Regions from separate parts of the Methylobacterium sp. FW102-HT35C08 genome, predicted to be linked through region 1. Evidence: predicted binding sites of a transcription regulator. Region 1 holds the regulator's gene; each other region holds the start of a gene.

The links. The regulator HrcA, encoded in region 1, represses chaperone genes, less so after heat shock. The targets are predictions, from matches to a motif close to GTTAGCACTCNCNNNNNGNGAGTGCTAAC.
Region 2: a site for HrcA is predicted at 2,564-2,592, ahead of groES (co-chaperone GroES). Genes of this name have one in related genera too.
Region 3: a site for HrcA is predicted at 2,079-2,107, ahead of groES (co-chaperone GroES). Genes of this name have one in related genera too.

What each region holds. Positions count from the first base shown of each region.
Region 1 covers NZ_JBYTCL010000002.1:3,386,401-3,391,790, reverse strand. Annotated here, with positions in the region: gene AC3WSN_RS16140 (MFS family transporter) at 1-818, opposite strand, end outside; gene AC3WSN_RS16135 (DUF1236 domain-containing protein) at 1,184-2,005, shown strand; gene hrcA (heat-inducible transcriptional repressor HrcA) at 2,063-3,118, opposite strand; gene rph (ribonuclease PH) at 3,287-4,000, shown strand; gene rdgB (RdgB/HAM1 family non-canonical purine NTP pyrophosphatase) at 3,997-4,626, shown strand; gene hemW (radical SAM family heme chaperone HemW) at 4,665-5,390, shown strand, end outside.
Region 2 covers NZ_JBYTCL010000002.1:5,277,626-5,283,015, forward strand. Annotated here, with positions in the region: gene groL (chaperonin GroEL) at 437-2,074, opposite strand; gene groES (co-chaperone GroES) at 2,174-2,461, opposite strand; gene AC3WSN_RS25195 (response regulator) at 2,787-3,209, opposite strand; gene AC3WSN_RS25200 (DUF3606 domain-containing protein) at 3,206-3,394, opposite strand; gene AC3WSN_RS25205 (hypothetical protein) at 3,649-3,864, shown strand; gene AC3WSN_RS25210 (hypothetical protein) at 4,335-4,703, opposite strand; gene AC3WSN_RS25215 (hypothetical protein) at 5,228-5,390, opposite strand, start outside.
Region 3 covers NZ_JBYTCL010000002.1:2,697,762-2,703,151, reverse strand. Annotated here, with positions in the region: gene groL (chaperonin GroEL) at 1-1,643, opposite strand, end outside; gene groES (co-chaperone GroES) at 1,718-2,008, opposite strand; gene AC3WSN_RS12845 (CorA family divalent cation transporter) at 2,221-3,207, shown strand; gene AC3WSN_RS12840 (methyl-accepting chemotaxis protein) at 3,408-4,868, shown strand; gene pdeM (ligase-associated DNA damage response endonuclease PdeM) at 4,943-5,390, opposite strand, start outside.

The DNA of each region.
Region 1 (5,390 bases):
AGGTACTTCTGCATGTAGGTCGTGAAGGTGTAGAAGCTCAGCGAGCCGCCGGCCGTGTAGGCCACGACGACCAGGAACGCCCGCCAATGCTTGAAGAGCTCGGCGAAGGTGCCGGCCGTCTCCTTGTCGCTGCTGTCCTTGGTCTCCGCCAGCGAGCGCCGCAGATAGAGCGCCACGACCGCGAGGCCCGCGCCGATGAAGAACGGGATGCGCCAGCCCCATGCGGTGAGTTCGGGCCCGGTCATGACCGTCTGGAGGAGGACCAGCACCAGCGAGGCGAGGAGCTGGCCGCCGATCAGCGTCACGTACTGGAACGAGGCGAAGAATCCGCGTTGTCCCTTGATGGCGACCTCGCTCATGTAGGTCGCCGACGTGCCGTACTCGCCGCCGACCGACAGGCCCTGCAGCATGCGGGCGAGCAGCAGCAGCACGGGCGCGAGGGTGCCGACGTGCTCGTAGGTCGGCAGGATGCCGATCAGGAGCGAGCCGAAGCACATCATCAGAACCGAGATGACCATCGAGGTCCGGCGCCCGACCCGGTCGGCGATGCGGCCGAACAGCCAGCCGCCGATCGGCCGCATGAAGAAGCCGACCGCGAAGATGCCGGCGGTCTGGAGCAGCTGGCTCGTGGAGTCGCCCTTCGGGAAGAAGGCCGGCGCGAAGTAGAGGGCGAAGAACGCGTAGCAGTAGAAGTCGTACCACTCGACGAGGTTGCCCGACGACGAGCCGACGATCGCCCAGATGCGACGCTTCCGGTCGGCTGCGTCGTCGTGGGCGCCCGGTGCGATACCGATCGTATCGTCTCTCGAGGCGGACATGGCGTCTCCGTCGATCACTTTTTCAGCCGGCAACAAGCCGCGCTCTTCTTCGCAGGACGCGACGTTACAGGTGATGACCGTGATCGCAAGTCCGTGAGGGGACTTAGCCACGACCCGTTGCAGGCAGTGTCATCGTCTTGCGGCTGTCCCAGAGAAAGGCGCCTGCATCTTCCGAGATTCACGTGCGGCGCCCAACGGATGGGATTTCGGGCTCCGCTGCTCGGCTCCGGGATGACGGGACGGACGCGATCGCCGCCGGCGGCGGTCTCGGCGTCGAGGACGCGGCGGAACGGTTTGGCCTGGGGGCTCGTTGCGGGCCGGCGCGGCGCGTCGAGGGCGCTCCGTCATCGCCAGGAGGAGAGGCCATGAAGCAGATTCTGAGAGACACGGTAGCGGCCGTGATCGTCGTCGCCGGAGCGGCCACCGCGTTCGCACAGGGTGGTCCCGGGGGCGGCGGCGCGGGCGGCGGTCCCGGCGGTGGCGGAGCCGGTGGCGCGGCTGGCGGCCCCGCGGCGGGCGGTGGCGGTGCGGGCGGCGCCGGACCAGGCGGCGGTGCCGGCGGTGCGGGCGGCGGGGGCGTTCGCGGCGGCGCCGGCGGGGCCGAGAGCGGCCCGCGCGGTGGAGCCGAAGGCGGGGCGCGCGGTGGAGCCGAGAGCGGACCGCGCAGTGCTGAGCCGGGTGGCCGCGGTGCCGAGGGGCCGGGGCGTCAAGGCGGCGCGGCCGAGCGTAACGGGGCCGGGGACCGCACCGGGCCCGGCGGTGCCCCGGGCGCCGCGGAGCGCGGCGGTCGCGACACCGGTCCCGCGGGTGAGCGCGGCAATCGCGATGCCGCCGGTCCCAACCAGGGCGGTCGGGGCGCGGCCGGCGAGCGCGGCGGCCGCGAGGGCGCCCGTGAGGGTGTCCGCGGCGGTGGGTCGGCCCGCGGCGCGGTGGGCCGCCTCGACACGCGGCAGCGCACGGAGTTCCGGAGCTCGATCACCCGCCTCGGTGTCTCGCCGCTGCGCGACGTCGCGTTCGGCCTCGCGGTGGGCACTGCTATCCCGCGGTCGGTCACCCTTCACCGGCTTCCGCCGGCGATCGTCTCGCTCGTCCCGGAATACGAGGGCTACGAGTTCATCCTCGTGCGCGACGACATCGTCATCATTGATCCCGACACCTACGAGATCGTGGACGTGATCCCGGCCTGAACGTCGGCACCGTTCGCGTGATGGGCGCCGGGCGGGTCTTAGCCTGCCCGGTGCGTCTCACCGCCCCCCGTCGAGCAGCTTGGAAACGACCCGCGCGGTGTAGTCGACCATCGGCACGATGCGCGCGTAGTTCAGCCGCGTCGGGCCGATGACGCCGACGACTCCGACGATCTGCTGCGACCCGTCGCGGAATGGCGCCGCGATCAGCGACGACCCGGAGAGCGAGAACAGCTTGTTCTCGGAGCCGATGAAGATGCGCACGCCCTCGCCGCCCTCGGCCCGGGCCAGAAGATCGATGACGTCCTTCTGGGTCTCCAGATCGTTGAACAGCAGGCGGATACGCTCGAGATCCTCAGCCGCGCGCAGGTCGTCGAGCAGGTTGGCCTGTCCGCGCACGATGAGCTGACGCGCCTCCGTCGGGCCGACCGGCGTGGCGAGCCCGGCATCGACCAGGCGCTCCGTCAGCGCGTCGAGCTCCCGCTTCATCGCCTTCCGTCCGGTCTCGATCTCGGCGCGCAGCGATCCGAGGGTCCGGCCCTGCAGCCGCGCGTTGAGGTAGTTGGTAGCCTCCTGGAGCGCGCCCGCCGGCAGTCCGGGGGGCAGATCCACCAGCCGGTTCTCCACCGAGCCGTCATCCGAGACCAGGATGACGAGGGCGCGGGCCGGATCGAGGCGGACGAATTCGATATGCTTCAGGTTGACGTTGGCCTTTGTGGTCAGCACCACGCCGGCCCCGCGCGAAACGCCTGACAGCATGGTCGAGGCTTCGGCCAGTGCCGACTCGAAGGTGTGGCCCGAGGCGGCAGCCCGCATCTGCGCCTCGATGCGCCGCTGCTCGTCCTGACTGACATCGCCGAGTTCGAGCATCGCGTCGACGAAGAACCGCAAGCCCAACTCGGTCGGCAGGCGCCCGGCCGAGGTGTGAGGCGCGAAGATCAGGCCGGAATGCTCCAGATCCGCCATCACGTTGCGAATTGAAGCCGGCGACAGGGCCATCGGCAGGATACGGGCGAGATTGCGCGATCCCACCGGCTCGCCCGTCGTGAGATAGCTCTCGACGATCTGCCGGAAGATCTCGCGCGCCCGCTCGTTGAGTGCGGCAAGCGCCTGCATGGGCTGGCTGTTCGGAAATCGGGGGTGGGGGTCTGTCACGCGGTCATCCTGTAATCCGATCATGTCCGTCCAACACGCGCGGATCAATCCACACGGCGATGCTTGCTCGCGGTGGCGCGGCGGCCTAAGAGCCCGGCCCTCGACTTCTCACCATAGAAGGGGCCTGCGATGCGGCCTTCCAAGCGTGCCGCCGACGAATTGCGGCCCGTGAGCCTGGAGCGCGCTGTGTCGCGCTACGCCGAGGGCTCCTGCCTCGTCAGCTTCGGCAACACCCGGGTGCTCTGCACCGCCTCTCTGGAGGAGCGTGGGCCCCCGTGGCTGCGCGGCTCGGGCAAGGGCTGGGTCACGGCCGAATACGCCATGCTCCCGCGTGCGACGCACGAACGCACCCGCCGTGAGGTCGGTTCCGGCAAGCCGTCGGGCCGGACGCAGGAGATCCAGCGCCTGATCGGCCGGTCGCTGCGCGCCGTGACCAACCTGCCGGCGCTCGGCGAGCGCCAAGTCACGGTCGATTGCGACGTGATCCAGGCCGATGGCGGCACCCGGACCGCCGCCATCACCGGCGCCTGGGTGGCGCTGCACGATTGCTTCGCCTGGATGCGGGCGCGCTCGATCATCTCGGTCGATCCGCTGCGCGACCACGTCGCCGCCGTATCGTGCGGCCTGTACAAGGGCACGCCGGTCCTCGACCTCGACTACGCCGAGGATTCGGCGGCCGAGACCGACGCCAACTTCGTGCTCACCGGCCGGGGCGGCATCGTCGAGGTGCAGGGCACCGCCGAGATGGAGCCGTTCTCGCAGGATCAGCTTCTCGAGCTGCTGCGGCTCGCCCGCGCCGGCACCGACCGGCTGGTCGCGCTTCAGAAGGAGGCGATCGCGTGAGCCGGCGACTGACCGGAAAGGTGGTGATCGCCACCCACAATGCCGGCAAGCTCGCCGAGATGCGCGAGCTGCTGGCGCCGTTCGGAATCGAGGCCGTCTCGGCCGGTGAGCTCGGCCTGCCGGAGCCGGAAGAGACCGGCACGATGTTCGCCGAGAACGCCGCTATCAAGGCGAAGGCTGCCGCCGACGCCACCGGGCTGCCGGCCTTCGCGGACGATTCCGGCCTGTGTGTGGATGCCCTCGACGGGGCGCCGGGCATCTTCTCGGCCCGCTGGGCCGGACCGACCAAGGACTTCACCGGCGCCATGGCGCGGATCTTCGCCGAGCTGGACCGGCGCGGCGCGGCGGAGCGCCGGGCGCATTTCGTCTCGGCGCTGGTGCTCGCCTGGCCGGATGGCCACGCGGAGCTGTTCGAGGGCCGGGTGTTCGGCGAGCTCGTCGCGGCGCGAGGCTCGGCCGGGTTCGGCTACGACCCGATCTTCCGGCCCGACGGGCATGAGCGCACGTTCGGCGAGATGACCGCGGACGAGAAGCACGGCGTCGATTGGCAGAAGGGCGCGGGGCTCTCGCACCGGGCGCGGGCTTTCGTCGATCTCAGCCGGGCGTGCCTCGCGCCCGCGTCCTGATTGCCAAACGGGCCGCGCGCGCTCACATCCCGGCGATCATGACACCGACCGGCCCGGACCACCCGACCCGCGACGCGGGCTTCGGGATCTACCTGCACTGGCCCTTCTGCGCGGCGAAGTGCCCGTATTGCGACTTCAACAGCCATGTCCGCCACGCGGGCGTGGACGAGCCGCGCTTTCTCGACGCGTTCCGGGCCGAGATCGCCCACAACGCCGCCAGCACGCCGGGGCGCAAAGTCACCAGCATCTTCCTGGGCGGCGGGACGCCCTCGCTGATGCAGCCCGCGACGGTCGCCGGCCTGCTCGAGGCCGTGGCGGGCCACTGGAGCTTGGCGCCCGACGCGGAGATCACCCTGGAGGCGAACCCGTCGAGCGTCGAGGCCAGCCGCTTCCGCGGCTACCGCGCGGCCGGCATCAACCGCGTCTCGCTCGGCGTGCAGGCCCTGAACGACGCGTCCCTGCGGACGCTCGGCCGCCTCCACGACGTGGCGCAGGCGCTGGCGGCGATCGAGGTCGCCCAGGCGGTCTTCACGCGCATGTCCTTCGACCTGATCTACGCCCGCCCCGACCAGACGCCGGCCGCGTGGCGGTCCGAGTTGGGCGAAGCTCTGGCGCGGGCGGCCGAGCATCTGAGCCTCTATCAGCTGACGATCGAGCCGGGCACGCCGTTCCACGGTCTCGCGGCCGCCGGCAAGCTGGTGACCCCGGACGACGAGACCGGCCGCGCCCTCTACGACGTGACGCAGGATCTCTGCGCCAAAGCC
Region 2 (5,390 bases), 1.9 Mb from region 1:
CGAAGATGACGTCGAGGTTGGCATGCTGATGGTGATCTGCGTCTGTTGCATACGCTGATCCGGACAAGGCTCGCCGAGGGTCGATAGGGGCGTTCATCCTGCGTGGAGTTCCGACGGCGTTCGTAGTCGGCAGGGGCGATAGCGACGTCGGGATTGGTTCTTAAATCCCTTGACGGACAACGGACGCGAACGGCACGGCTCGCCGTCTAAGGTCGAGAATCCATACGATGACGCAGCGACGCGCCGTGTTCCTGTTTGAACTCGGCTCGCGACGCGCTAAGCGAGCGGTCATCATTGACGGCCTTAAAACCGTAAGGGCGGCGCGGAGCTGTCGTTAGTCTCAGCAGACCAATCCACCACTCAGCGGTGCTCCAAAGCGCTCTCCAACCAGCCGCATCGCGGCATGCCGGAGAGCGCTTTGGGTCTATTTGGCAGGTCAGAAATCCATCCCACCCATGCCACCGCCGGCAGGCATGGCAGGAGCCTCCTTACGCGGAGCCTCGGAAATCATCGCCTCGGTGGTCACCAGCAGGCCGGCCACGGAGGCAGCTCCCTGGATCGCTGCACGGACTACCTTGGCCGGGTCGACGATGCCGGCCTGGATCATATCGACATACTCTTCGGTCTGGGCGTTGAAGCCGAAGGTCTCCGACGAGGTGTTGTCGGTGATCTTGCCGACCACGATCGAGCCCTCGACACCCGAGTTCTGGGCGATCTGGCGCAGCGGGGCCTCGAGAGCCTTCAGCACGATCTTGATGCCGGCCTGGACGTCGGGGTTGTCGTTCGAGAGGCGCTGAACGGCTGCCTTGGCGCGCAGCAGCGCGGTGCCGCCGCCCGGAACGATGCCTTCCTCGACCGCCGCGCGGGTGGCGTGCAGCGCATCGTCGACGCGGTCCTTCTTCTCCTTGACCTCGACCTCGGTCGAACCGCCGACGCGGATCACCGCGACGCCGCCCGCGAGCTTGGCCAGACGCTCCTGCAGCTTCTCACGGTCGTAGTCCGAGGTGGTCTCCTCGATCTGCGCCTTGATCTGCGAGATGCGGCCCTCGATGTCGGACTTCTCGCCCGCGCCGTCGATGATCGTGGTGTTCTCCTTCTCGATGCGCACGCGCTTGGCGCGGCCGAGCATGGGGAGCGTCACGTTCTCGAGCTTGATGCCGAGATCCTCGGCGATCATCTGGCCCTTGGTCAGGATCGCGATGTCCTCGAGCATCGCCTTGCGGCGGTCACCGAAGCCCGGCGCCTTGACGGCCGCGATCTTCAGGCCGCCGCGGAGCTTGTTGACCACCAGCGTGGCCAGAGCCTCGCCCTCGATGTCCTCGGCGATGATCAGGAGCGGCTTGCCGGTCTGGACCACGGCCTCGAGCACCGGCAGCATGGCCTGGAGCGAGGAGAGCTTCTTCTCGTGGATGAGGATGTAGGGGTCCTCAAGCTCGGCGACCATCTTCTCCGCGTTCGTGATGAAGTACGGGGAGAGGTAGCCGCGGTCGAACTGCATGCCCTCGACGACGTCGAGCTCGGTCTCGGCGGTCTTCGCCTCCTCGACCGTGATCACGCCCTCGTTGCCCACCTTCTGCATGGCGTGGGCGATCATCTCGCCGATCTCCTTGTCGCCGTTGGCGGAGATCGTGCCGACCTGGGCGATTTCTTCCGACGAGGCGACTTTGCGTGAGCGTTCGCCGATATCCTTCACGACTGCGGCTACCGCCAAATCGATGCCGCGCTTCAGGTCCATTGGGTTCATTCCGGCGGCGACGTACTTCACGCCCTCGCGGACGATGGACGCGGCCAGCACGGTCGCAGTGGTGGTACCGTCACCGGCCGTATCGCTGGACTTCGAGGCCACTTCGCGCACCATCTGGGCGCCCATGTTCTCGAACTTGTCGGCGAGCTCGATCTCCTTGGCGACCGTCACACCGTCCTTGGTGATCCGCGGGGCGCCGAAGCTCTTCTCGATCACGACGTTGCGGCCCTTCGGGCCGAGCGTCACCTTCACCGCGTTGGCGAGCAGTTCGACGCCACGCAGCATCTTCTCGCGGGCATCGACCGAAAAGCGAACGTCTTTGGCGGACATGGTGGGGCGCTCATCATCTGTCGTTTGACCCCGAGGCACGCCACAGCGGGCGCCTCAAAGGGCAGGTCGAGGATCAAGGCCGTTGCGGCCTGATCCGAGCTAGGCGACGACGCCCAGGATGTCGGATTCCTTCATGATCAGGAGGTCCTGACCGTCGATCTTGACCTCGGTGCCGGACCACTTGCCGAACAGGACGCGGTCGCCGGCTTTCACGTCGAGTGCGTTGATCTTGCCGGCCTCGTCCCGTGCACCTGGCCCCACGGCGACGACCTCACCTTCCTGCGGCTTCTCCTTGACCGTATCGGGAATGATGATGCCGCCCTTGGTTTTCTCTTCGCCTTCGATGCGACGGAGCACCACGCGGTCGTGCAGCGGACGGAATTTCATTGTGAGATCCTGATCGTTCCCAAGCGAGATCCAACCGACATGGTTGGCGCTGTCGCGGGAGAGGTAGCGGCGAAGAGGAGCATCGCGGCCCGATCGATGCACCTTAGCACTCGTCATACGGTAGTGCTAATCCTATTCCGGCAACCAAATCCGCGTTTTCACCTGTCGGGATACCTCGTAGAAGCGGGCGCATCAGTTCAAACATTACAGCTGCACGCCGCCTGATTCAGTCCGCTGATACTGTCACGATTCGGGTCATTCTCCCGCAGCTACACGTCCCGCCGTGCTCGTCGGTGTACCCGTTTAAGCCATCGCCGTTGGCGGCCTAGATGCCGCCGCTCTGCTGCGACACGACGTCGAACACGTTGGCGGTGAGCATGCTGGGTGCGTACGGCTTGGCCATGAAGCGCGCGCCTTCTGGCAAGTCGGCGGCTTTGGGGTAGCTCTGGCCTGACACGATCAGCAAGCTGATCTCGGGCCACCGCGCCGAGACTGCCTTCGCCAGCTGATAGCCGTTCAGGTCGCCGCGACACATATCGACGTCAGTGATCATCACACGCACGTCGGTGCGAGTCCCGAGTACGCCAAGCGCCTCGCCAGCGCTGCGCGCTTCGAACACGACCATTCCGGAATCGCCCAACATCTGGGCCATGTCCATCAGCTGCACTGCATCATCGTCGACGATGAGGACGCCGAGCTGGTGCAAGGCCAACTTTGCCCGTTGGTTTAGAGCAGCGGGGGCCGTCATGATCCGGACGGCCCGCTTAGGTGGCTTGAGAGGGTGGTGATTCGGGAGCCGACCATTCTCACCGCCTTGCGCAGCTGCGCGTCCGTCACGCCGAAACGCTCGGACCAGGCAGCTCGAACGACGTGATCATGAATGTCGATATGGATGGCGGCGCGACTTTGATCGGCTGTCGAGCTGAACGGCATGGGAGCTTCGCGACTTCTCACGAAGACCGCGCCTCAGGTATTCTGTTGGATGGATGATTGCCAACGTGGGACAACCGGCAGGGTTGCATCGTTCCCTCGCCGAATGCTGCCACCTCTTCGCGGACTGACAGCGGCTCCCAATCGCGGCTTCAGCGACGGATGAGCGACCGTCGTAGATCCATGCAGATCGAGGCCCGCGTTCGCATCACACAATACGATGTGACGTGTATGCTTAGCGCGCAGCAGGAGCGACCATGAACTACACATTCGAGTTTTACCGCATCAGGCCGGGCGATAAGGCGCATGCCACGCTAGAGCGAATCCAGCAGGAGGCATCGGATCTGGATGCCGCGATGATGAAGGCTCGTTCTTTGTTCGGGTCTTTGGACCTCCCGCAAAAGCCTGATGGCGTTCGCATTCTCGATGAAGGCGGAGCCGAGGTCTTCGTGTGGAACCCGGGAGGACACTGAGGCCGGCCGGATCTGAAAAATCACGGGCAGCATCGCAGCCAGGTCTGATCACGGCTGGCGAGGCATGTTGCCGCTCCGCAAAGCTGGGGCCAACCAAATATGCGATGCCGCCCAACATGCAGCGTAGGGAAGGGTTGTTAACCTAGTCTCAACAGTTGGTCACGCTCGCGCGGCTCCTCATGGCGGAGTATGCTTGGCGCCAACTGAGGAATATGGGACCCGGAATGCGCACGCTCGAGCTTTATGCCAGTCCTGATGGAGACCGATGGGACTAGATGCGCAGTTTTAAGGGCGGCCTCGCTTTCGTCCGACACTCGGCCAACGAGGCGTTCGGTGAAACCGTCACTGATATCGACCTCGGCTCATTCCCAGCCCTCGGCCCCGACAACCCTGAGCATCGCGAGAGTCTTCCCGGAGAGGTATCACCCAGCAGAGCCACGCCGGCGGTCGCCGAGATCCTGTCACGCCGTTTAGATTCCCACGCTCGCAGCACCGGCTTCAGCCGCCTGTTTGACGGTTGCCCCCCTGCGCAGCGCCTCGGCTATTGTGGACGATGCTGTGTCGATCGCGCCGGCCCGCTCGTCCCCGAAGTCACGCATGCTGTTTGTCTCGGTACCCATCCGCGCATGGAAATTGTCGGGGAAGCGCGCGTCCATTCGCATCTTCAGGATCTTCGTGGCGGCGCGATAATCGTCATCGAAGTTCCTGCTTCTGGTCGCGGTCTGGCCCCTGTAGGCTCCTGCCTCGTTCTCTTTTCCAATCGAGGTGCTTCTACGCTGCCCCCCACTGCCGAAGAGAAACTGGACGATTTTGGAGAGCAGCCACATGAGTGAGTTCATCGGAGTGTCCTGAACGGGCAGCAGCGGCGGTGCCTTTTCGGAGGCAACGCATACCAGCTAGCTTCGGGCTCAGAGGCGCCGCCATGATGCCCGCTGAGCAGTAGAGCCGAATGGCAGGCCCACGAGGCGGGGCAGCGAGCGAGGCAGACTGAGTGCGTCCGGTCATAGAGGCTTCAAGCCGACTAATTTTCTTCCTATGTTATACAGTCGCTTCTCGTCCTCATGCGCGCATCTTGAAAGATTCGAAATTTTGTGATTATCGCGCTGGCCGTGTTTATAAGATTGTATTACAGCATCCATGTGCCGTGAATTGTCTCTGCTGAAGGCTGCTTTCAGGTCGTTGCGGCCTTGAACATTTTCCCCCGAATTCAAACTCCAATCCAAGTCCTCTTTGACCGCCTTCCAATTTGCAGACATTTATTCCTCCCGTGCCCTCTTGTGGAGCTATCGGAGAATACGCTCGTTTTCGGTTCCGTCGAGTCGATGAGTATCCGCTGTCGAGTAGCGGGGGCCGTGCGCTGATCTCACTTGGTGCGAGGCAAGAGATTGCCACCTACCGAGACAATGGCATGCCCGCGCCATGATGCAGAGGCCTGCATTGGAACGGGAGCCGCCCGTAAGTTGGGGCCCAGGAAGGCGAAAACGAGGTGTTCGGCGCTGGTAAGCAAGCGCACTTCGGGCACGGCG
Region 3 (5,390 bases), 690 kb from region 1:
TAGAAGTCCATGCCGCCCATGCCGCCGCCGCCCGGCATCGCGGGAGCGCCGCTGTCCTTCTTCGGGGCGTCAGCGACCATCGCCTCGGTGGTCACCAGCAGGCCGGCCACGGAAGCCGCATCCTGCAAGGCGGTGCGCACCACCTTGGCCGGATCGACGATGCCGGCCTGGATCATGTCGACATACTCTTCGGTCTGGGCGTTGAAGCCGAAGGTCTCCGACGAGGTGTTGTCGGTGATCTTGCCGACCACGATCGAGCCCTCGACACCCGCGTTCTGGGCGATCTGGCGCAGCGGGGCCTCAAGAGCCTTCAGCACGATCTTGATGCCGGCCTGGACGTCCGGGATCTCGGACTTCAGCTCGGCGACCGCCTTCTTGGCGCGCAGCAGCGCGGTGCCGCCGCCCGGAACGATGCCTTCCTCGACCGCCGCGCGGGTGGCGTTGAGGGCGTCGTCGACGCGGTCCTTCTTCTCCTTGACCTCGACCTCGGTCGCGCCGCCGACGCGGATCACCGCGACGCCGCCCGCGAGCTTGGCCAGGCGCTCCTGCAGCTTCTCACGGTCGTAGTCCGAGGTGGTCTCCTCGATCTGCGCCTTGATCTGCGAGATGCGGCCCTCGATGTCGGACTTCTCGCCGACGCCGTCGATGATCGTGGTGTTCTCCTTCTCGATGCGCACGCGCTTGGCGCGGCCGAGCATGGGGAGCGTCACGTTCTCGAGCTTGATGCCGAGATCCTCGGCGATCATCTGGCCCTTGGTCAGGATCGCGATGTCCTCGAGCATCGCCTTGCGGCGGTCACCGAAGCCCGGCGCCTTGACGGCCGCGACCTTCAGGCCGCCGCGGAGCTTGTTGACCACCAGCGTGGCCAGAGCCTCGCCCTCGATGTCCTCGGCGATGATCAGGAGCGGCTTGCCGGTCTGGACCACGGCCTCAAGCACCGGCAGCATGGCCTGGAGCGAGGAGAGCTTCTTCTCGTGGATGAGGATGTAGGGGTCCTCAAGCTCGGCGACCATCTTCTCCGCGTTCGTGATGAAGTACGGGGAGAGGTAGCCACGGTCGAACTGCATGCCCTCGACGACGTCGAGCTCGGTCTCGGCGGTCTTCGCCTCCTCGACCGTGATCACGCCCTCGTTGCCCACCTTCTGCATGGCGTGGGCGATCATCTCGCCGATCTCCTTGTCGCCGTTGGCGGAGATCGTGCCGACCTGGGCGACCTCATCGGAGGTCGAGACCTTCTTGGCGCGCGCGATGATGTCCTTCACGGCGGCCTGGGTGGCGAGGTCGATGCCGCGCTTCAGGTCCATCGGGTTGATGCCGGCGGCGACGTACTTGGCGCCCTCGCGGACGATGGCCTGGGCCAGCACGGTCGCAGTGGTGGTGCCGTCACCCGCGATGTCGTTGGTCTTCGAGGCCACTTCGCGCACCATCTGGGCGCCCATGTTCTCGAACTTGTCGGCGAGCTCGATCTCCTTGGCGACCGTCACACCGTCCTTGGTGATGCGCGGGGCGCCGAAGCTCTTCTCGATTACGACGTTGCGGCCCTTCGGGCCCAGCGTCACCTTCACCGCGTCGGCGAGGATGTCGACGCCGCGCAGCATCTTATCGCGGGCGTCGGCGGAGAAACGAACGTCTTTCGCTGCCATGGTTTGCCTCTTGTCTGGTTGGGTTCTGCCCCAAGGCCTCAGGCGGCCTCAAAGGGCGGGGACGGATGGTCCGATCAGGCGGCGACGACGCCCATGATGTCGGATTCCTTCATGATCAGGAGGTCCTGACCGTCGATCTTGACCTCGGTGCCGGACCACTTGCCGAACAGGACGCGGTCGCCGGCCTTGACGTCGAGCGCGTTGACGCGGCCGGACTCGTCGCGGGCGCCGGGACCGACGGCGACAACCTCGCCCTCCTGCGGCTTCTCCTTGGCGGTGTCCGGGATGATGATGCCGCCCTTGGTCTTCTCTTCGCCTTCGATGCGACGGACGACCACGCGGTCGTGCAGCGGACGGAACTTCATGAGCTGCCCTCTTGCTTCAGGTCTAGAGTTGGCGTTGATGCGGCCGGCGGGACCGCTTGCGAACTCGACTGTTAGCACTCTGTCTCGGCGAGTGCCAAAGACGGCCGCGAGATAGGCCCGCTCCGGTTCCGAGTCAAGGCTGTCGCACCCCCGCGCGACGGTGCGATGACGCGCTTGCGGCTCTCTGTCTCCCACATGGATAACGCGCTCTCATGCTGAGCCTGCACGGACCTGAAGGCCCGGTGGCGCTGCAACCCGGCAGCCCGATCGCGCACAACACCGTGTGGCTCGACCTGAACGACCCGACGCCGGAGGAGGCCAAGGCCGTCGAGACCGCGACCGGCCTGCGCGTCCCGTCCCGCGCGGCGCTCTCGGAGGTCGAGACGTCGAGCCGCCTGCGGCGGGTGAAGGGCGGGCTCTCACTGTCGACGCCGATGATCACCTTCGAGCAGAGCGCGTCGCAGTTGAAGCCGCTGGGCTTCCTGCTGACCAAGGACCATCTCGTCACGATCCGTTTCCACGACCTCCGCGCCTTCGATTCCTCCGCGAAGCGCATCGCGGACGGCGACGGCAGCACGGCCCCGAGCGAGATCTTCCTCGTCGTCCTGGAGGAGCTGGTCGACAGCCTCGCGGACGCCCTCGAGGACATGGCGTCGGAACTCGATTCCCTCTCGACCCGGATCTTCGACTTCGACGTCCGCGGCGCAGACCGCCGCCGGCTGGAGAGCCCGCCGCCCCGCCGCCGCGACCTCGCCCTGCGCCGGATCCTGCGCGGCATCAGCAACCGCGGGAAGGTGCTGGGCAAGATTCGCGCGAGCCTGCTCGGGCTGGAGCGGATCGTCCCGTTCGTGTCGGCCGCCTGCGATGGGCTCGGCCTGCCCGAGGATGGGCGCTTCGATACGATCCGAAGGGACATCGAGTCCCTGGACGAGTTCGAGACCCGGCTCGCCGAGAACGTGCAATTCCTCCTCGACGCGGCTTTGGGCCTGATCAACATCGAGCAGAACAACGTCTTCCGGGTGCTGACGGTCGTCTCGGTGGTCGGTGTCCCGCCGACGCTGATCGCCTCGATGTACGGCATGAACTTCAAGCACATGCCGGAGCTGGAATGGGCCTACGGCTATCCCTACGCGCTCGGCCTGATCCTGCTCAGCGCGATCGCGCCGGTGATTTACTTCCGTCTCCGCGGCTGGTTCTGATATTGGCAAGTTCATTATAGTCAATATCAGATATTTCTATAGCAAATTTCGATTTTTAATGCGATGAAGGCGTGAAAACCATTTCGGCAGACCGTATCTTCCGCAGCATTCAGCGATGGCGATATCGCATTTGGACATCGATTAGCGCGTTGTTAACCGAACGGAAGCTATAGAGCCGTCCGGAGGAACCAATTGTGACCATGTTCAAGCGAGCAACGTACAGCGAGGCGCAGGCCAAGATCGAGGCGCTCGACCGGTCCTTGGCCATCATCGAGTTCGCGCTGGACGGCCGCGTGCTGCATGCGAACGAAAACTTCCTTAAGGTGATGAAGTACGCGCTCAATGATGTCGTCGGCAAGCATCACCGCATCTTCGTTGAAGACGCCTATGCCGCAACCGCCGAATATGCGGCGTTCTGGGACAGGCTGAAGGCCGGCCACTACGTGACCGGGGAATTTCCCCGGATCGATAAGGACGGTACCACGATCTGGCTCGAGGCGACCTACAACCCGATCCTCGACGCGAAGGGCCAGCCGGTGAAGGTGGTCAAGTTCGCCTCCGACATCTCGGCGAAGAAGAAGGAGATTACCCGCCTCCTGACGATGATCGACAATGTGCCGGTTGCGGTCATGACCGCCGACATGACCGACGATTTCAAGATCGATTACCTGAACGCCACGTCGCGCAAGACCCTGTCGACGATCGAGCAGCACCTGCCGATCAAGGTCGACGCGATGCTCGGCAGTTCGTTCGACGTCTTCCACAAGAACCCGCACCACCAGCGCACCATGCTGGCCGATGCCAGCCGGCTGCCGCACACCACCAAGATCAAGGTCGGGCCGGAGACGCTCAACCTGCAGGTCACGGCGGTGAACGACGAGAAGGGCCGCTACCTCGGGCCGATGCTGACCTGGGCCGTCGTCACCGCGCAGGTGAACATGGAGACCGAGGTCAAGCGGGTCGTCGAGGCGGTCGGATCCGCGATCCAGGAGATGCAGAGTTCCGCCGAGGGGCTGATGCAATCGGCCGAGTCCGCGCGGCACAAGGCGTCGTCGGTGGCCGCCAATTCCGAGCAGATGAACGGCGCGATTCAGGAGATCTCCGGGCAGGTCGGCCGGGTCTCGGAGCGCGCGCAACAGATCGCCGTCCAGGCTGAGACCACCGACGCGACGATGCGGCAGCTCGCCGACAACGCCCGCAAGGTCGACGCCGTCGTCGGCATGATCAAGTCGATCGCCGACCAGACCAATCTGCTGGCGCTCAACGCCACGATCGAGGCCGCCCGCGCCGGAGCGGCGGGCCGGGGCTTCGCGGTGGTGGCCTCGGAGGTGAAGGCGCTGGCCGAGCAGACCGCCAAGGCCACCGGCGAGATTACCCAGCAGGTCTCGGCGATCCAGAGCGCCACGGGTGAGGCGGTCGGCGCCATCGAGATGATCACAGCGGCCGTGGGCGAGCTCTCGAAGCTCACGCTGTCGATGGCGAGCGCCGTGGAGGAGCAGGCGGTCTCGACCCACGAGATGGCCGGTAATATCGGCGGCGTCTCCGAGGCCGCCAACGCCACCGGTCAGCTCGCGCAATCGGTCCAGGGCATCGCCGAGAGCCTCGCCGGCCATTCGGCGAGGCTCTCGGAGAGCGTCATCCAGTTCATGAAGACGGCGTGAGCCGACCCGGGCGCGTCCCTCGCGGAGCGCGCCGTCCTTGCGGGCGCGGCGAGGCCGTTTAGCGCGGCGCGCGCTCAGTCCCGAGCGAGCTGCGCCCGACCAATCGCGAAGACCCGCCCGTCGCCGAGGAGGTGGGCGGTAAAACCCTTCGGGAACAGCCCTTCGATCGCCTTGTCGCGGACGTTCAGGCCGCCGGCATAGGCCCCGAAGGCCGGCATCACGAGGCGCGACCCGTCAGTGACGAAGCAGCGGCGGCGCACCGCCCGCCCGCGCATCGCGACCTTGCCGCAGGGATGCAGATGGCCGGCGATCTCACCGGTCACGGGTTCCGGGCTCGGCTCGTGACGCAGGACGAGGCCGCCGATCGTCAGCGCGTCGGCGTAGCGGCCGCCGACGCCCTCTCTGACCGCCGCATCGTGGTTTCCGGCGATCCAGACCCAGTCGCGGCCCTCCTGCAGCGCCGCCACCATGGCGCGGTCGCCCGGCTCCATCCGCTCGGGCCCGCGGGCATCGTGGAAGGAA